Regions from separate parts of the Cronobacter dublinensis subsp. dublinensis LMG 23823 genome, predicted to be linked through region 2. Evidence: predicted binding sites of a transcription regulator. Region 2 holds the regulator's gene; the other holds the start of a gene.
What was found. Region 2 encodes sigma-54, which starts transcription at its own class of promoters, with help from an activator protein. Its sites were predicted from a motif close to GTTGGCACANNTTTCGCTNT; they were not measured.

Region 1: the regulator sigma-54 is predicted to act here: its motif matches at 1,151-1,170, upstream of hypA (hydrogenase maturation nickel metallochaperone HypA).

What each region holds. Positions count from the first base shown of each region.
Region 1 covers NZ_CP012266.1:1,924,418-1,926,809, reverse strand. Annotated here, with positions in the region: gene AFK67_RS08810 (4Fe-4S dicluster domain-containing protein) at 1-431, opposite strand, end outside; gene hycA (formate hydrogenlyase regulator HycA) at 513-977, opposite strand; gene hypA (hydrogenase maturation nickel metallochaperone HypA) at 1,197-1,547, shown strand; gene hypB (hydrogenase nickel incorporation protein HypB) at 1,551-2,392, shown strand, end outside.
Region 2 covers NZ_CP012266.1:451,520-453,911, reverse strand. Annotated here, with positions in the region: gene lptB (LPS export ABC transporter ATP-binding protein) at 1-631, shown strand, start outside; gene rpoN (RNA polymerase factor sigma-54) at 728-2,167, shown strand; gene hpf (ribosome hibernation promoting factor) at 2,190-2,392, shown strand, end outside.

The DNA.
Region 1 (2,392 bases), 1.5 Mb from region 2:
TCGCATTTCACCGCCACGGCGCGCACGCCGGGCGTCCAGTCGAGAAACGCCCCGACGTGCGCAGGCGCAGGCGGCGCGGGCGGCGCTTTCGGGCTGTTGACGTTGGCCGGAATATGCAGCGGTCGGCTGCCGGAAAATTCAATCGCGCCAAACGGACAGGCGATGCCGCAGAGCTTGCAGCTGACGCACAGGCTTTCATTAAGCTGAATAGCTCCCGCCTCGCGGGTGATGGCGTTCACCGGGCAGACCTGCGCGCAGGGCGCGTCTTCACAGTGGTGGCAGAGCTGCGGTGCGGAGTCTTTCTGATTACGCATAACCGTCAGACGCGGCCTGGATTGCAGTCCATGCAGGCGGTGCGTCTCTGAGCAGGCGGCCTCGCAGGTGTGGCAGCCGATGCAGAGCGTGGAGTCGGCAATGATAAAACGGTTCACCAGCGGTTCCTCAGGTGATAGTCATTTTTGACGAAAAGTGACGATGACGGGCGATTTCGACAGTCCCGACATGTCGTCCTGTTAATGTGACGACGCATCGCGGGCCGCCAGGATGTCGCTGATGCGCAGCGGCGCGTCGTGTTGTACCGCGTCGTAAAGCCCGTCATAGACTGCGCCGATTTGGTCCAGATAGTGCGCCAGCACTTTTTCGCGGTCGCGAATATCCACCGCGCCATCAAGCCGTCCCTGCGTGTCAAGCTGCGCGGTGGCGAGCAGCGTCTCATCGCGCCCGTCGCGGCGGGCTATCAGGTAGTTGATCGTGCGGCAGTGAAAGCCCTCGGCCTGCTCCACGCGAATAGCAAAATGCTCAAACAGAAAGAAGCAGAGCCCGTTCTGCGGCTCGCAGCCGAGCGAATGGTGCAGTTTCTGGCGCGACAGCGTGATCGCCTGGACCAGCGTGTTGCAGTAGGTGTGCCAGTGCGCCTGTAAACAGCGGTGGCGGTCGGCGATAAATTCCGCCTTCTGGCTTAATTCGGAAAGGATCATGGTTTCTCGCTCATTTAACAGAGATACCGCTGTTTAGCAGGAACCATGCCATTTTTTATCTTGCTGTATTTAAAAGATTTATTTCAAAACGTCACCTCACGCACGCTGTCACGACATGTCATTTCGACAGCCTCGACACCCATGACGACAGCCCGCCGTCCGTCGTTATCCGCACTGGCACTCTTATTGCATTACTGAGCGCATCGTATCGGAGGCGTTATGCATGAACTCACACTCTGCCAGCGGGCAGTAGAAATCATCGAACAGCAGGCGCAGCAGCTCAATGCGCGCAGGGTTACCGGCGTGTGGCTGGAGATCGGCGCGTTCTCGTGCGTCGAGCGCGGCGCGCTGGAATTTTGTTTTGAACTGGCCTGCCGTGACACCCGCGCCGAAGGCTGCGCGCTTCATCTCAGCCAGCAGGAGGCGCAGTGCTGGTGTCTCCACTGTCAGCGTGACGTGCAACTGCTGACGACGCTGGTTCGCCGCTGCCCGCATTGCCACCACGCGGATCTGCGTATCGACGCCGATGACAGCGTGCAAATCAAGCGTCTGGAAATAGAACAGGAGTAGAAAATGTGTACAACCTGCGGTTGCCAGCACGGCAACCTCTATATAGAAGGCGATGAGCGCGACCCGCACTCGCCGTTTCGCAAAGCCCCCTTCGCCGCCGCCCCGCACCTGGTCGCCCCCATCACCACGGTTAACCTCAGCGCGTTTACGCCCGCGGTCGCCCCGCAGGGGGATCTGGATTACGGTCATGGCGAGGCGGGCACCCACGCGCCCGGCTTAAGCCAGCGAAAAATGGTCGAGATTGAAATCAACGTGCTGGATAAAAACAATCAGATAGCGCAGCGCAACCGCCAGCGCCTCGCCGCGCGCGGGCAGCTGGCGCTAAACCTGGTCTCCAGCCCTGGCTCCGGCAAAACCACGCTGCTGACGGAAACGCTCAAACGCCTGCGGGGCACCACGGCCTGCGCGGTTATCGAAGGCGATCAGCAGACGGTGAACGACGCCGAGCGCATTCGCGCCACCGGCACCCCGGCCATCCAGGTCAATACCGGCAAAGGCTGTCATCTGGACGCGCAGATGGTGCAGGACGCGATGACGCGCCTGCCGCTTGAGGATAACGGCGTGCTGTTTATCGAAAACGTCGGCAATCTCGTCTGCCCGGCCGGGTTTGATCTCGGCGAGCGCCACAAGGTGGCGGTGCTCTCGGTAACGGAAGGCGAAGACAAGCCGCTCAAATACCCGCACATGTTCGCCGCCGCCTCGCTGATGCTGCTTAACAAAATTGATCTGCTGCCGTACCTGAATTTCGACGTTGAGAAATGCATGGCGTACGCGCGTGAGGTCAACCCGGATATCACCATCCTGCTGGTTTCCGCCACCCGTGGCGACGGCATGAGCGCCTGGCT
Region 2 (2,392 bases):
CGGCCTGCTGGGCCCGAACGGCGCGGGTAAAACCACCACCTTCTACATGGTCGTGGGCATTGTGCAGCGCGACGCGGGCAATATCATCATTGATGACGAAGACATCAGCCTGCTGCCGCTGCACGCCCGCGCGCGTCGCGGCATCGGTTATCTGCCGCAGGAGGCGTCGATTTTCCGCCGCCTGAGCGTCTACGACAACCTGATGGCCGTGCTGCAAATTCGCGACGATCTCAGCACCGAGCAGCGCGAAGACCGCGCCAAAGAGCTGATGGAAGAGTTTCACATCGACCACCTGCGCGACAGCCTCGGCCAGTCGCTCTCCGGCGGCGAACGTCGTCGTGTGGAGATCGCCCGCGCGCTGGCGGCGAACCCGAAATTCATCCTGCTTGACGAACCTTTTGCGGGCGTCGACCCGATTTCGGTTATCGATATCAAACGCATTATCGAGCATCTGCGCGACAGCGGCCTTGGCGTACTCATTACCGACCATAACGTACGTGAAACGCTGGCGGTGTGCGAGCGCGCCTATATCGTTAGTCAGGGGCATCTTATCGCCCACGGCACCCCCGACGATATTCTGCAGGATGAACAGGTTAAACGCGTATATCTTGGGGAAGAGTTCAGACTCTGATAGGGTAGAGCAACAGGCAGAAACGGCGCGCCTCCCTGCGCGCCCCGCCGCAACAGGTCTTTTTGACGTTTACACCTGAGGATTTTTGCCCTGAATATGAAGCAAGGTTTGCAACTAAGGCTTAGCCAACAGCTCGCCATGACGCCGCAGTTGCAGCAGGCCATTCGCTTGTTGCAGCTCTCCACGCTGGAGCTCCAGCAGGAGTTGCAACAGGCGCTGGAAAATAATCCCCTGCTTGAGCAAACCGACATTCACGACGAAATTGCCACTCAGGAAACACCGGACAGCGAAGGGCTCGATACCGCCGAAGCGCTGGAGCAAAAAGAGATGCCGGACGAGCTGCCGCTTGACGCCAGCTGGGACGAAATCTACACCGCCGGCACGCCGTCAGGCACCGGCACCGACTACATCGACGACGAACTGCCGGTCTATCAGGGCGAAACCACCCAGAGCCTTCAGGACTACCTGATGTGGCAGGTGCAGCTGACGCCCTTTTCCGACACCGATCGCGCCATTGCCACGGCGATTGTCGACGCGGTGGACGACACCGGCTACCTCACCGTTTCGGTGCAGGATATTCTCGACGGTATGGGCGATAACGATGACGACATCGGCCCGGAAGAGATTGAAGCCGTGCTCAAGCGCGTGCAGCGTTTCGATCCAGTCGGCGTCGCCGCCCGCGATCTGCGCGACTGCCTGTTGATCCAGCTTTCGCAGTTCAGCGCCGACACGCCTTTTCTCGCGCAGGCGCGGCAGATAGTCAGCGATCACCTCGATCTGCTGGCCAATCACGACTTTCGCAGCCTGATGCGCGTCACGCGCCTGAAGGAAGATGTGCTGAAAGAAGCGGTCAATTTGATCCAGTCGCTCGATCCGCGTCCCGGCCAGTCGATCCAGACCGGCGAGCCGGAATATGTCATCCCGGACGTGTTAGTGCGCAAGCATAACGGCCGCTGGGTGGTGGAGTTGAATTCCGACAGCATTCCCCGGCTCAAAATCAATCAGCAGTACGCCGCGATGTCCAACAGCGCGCGTAACGAATCCGACAACCAGTTCATCCGCAGCAACCTGCAAGAGGCGAAATGGCTGATTAAAAGCCTGGAGAGCCGTAACGACACGCTGCTGCGCGTCAGCCGCTGCATCGTTGAACAGCAGCAGGCGTTCTTCGAGCAGGGCGAAGAGTTTATGAAGCCGATGGTGCTGGCGGATATCGCGCAGGCGGTTGAGATGCATGAATCCACCATCTCCCGCGTCACCACGCAAAAATATCTGCACAGCCCGCGCGGCATTTTCGAATTAAAGTATTTCTTCTCAAGCCACGTGAACACCGAGGGCGGCGGCGAAGCCTCGTCCACGGCTATCCGGGCGCTGGTGAAGAAGTTGATTGCAGCGGAAAACCCCGCGAAACCCTTAAGCGACAGCAAACTGACATCTATGCTGTCCGATCAGGGGATCATGGTGGCCCGCCGTACCGTTGCGAAGTATCGAGAGTCTTTATCCATACCGCCGTCAAACCAGCGCAAACAGCTGGTCTGACCCAACCGATAAGGAAGACACTATGCAGCTCAACATCACAGGACATAACGTCGAAATCACTGAAGCGCTGCGCGAGTTTGTCACCACGAAATTCGCCAAGCTGGAGCAGTATTTCGAAAGGATTAATCAGGTCTATATTGTGCTGAAGGTGGAAAAGGTGACGCAAATCGCCGACGCCACCCTGCATGTGAACGGCGGGGAGCTGCATGCCAGTTCGGAAGGCCA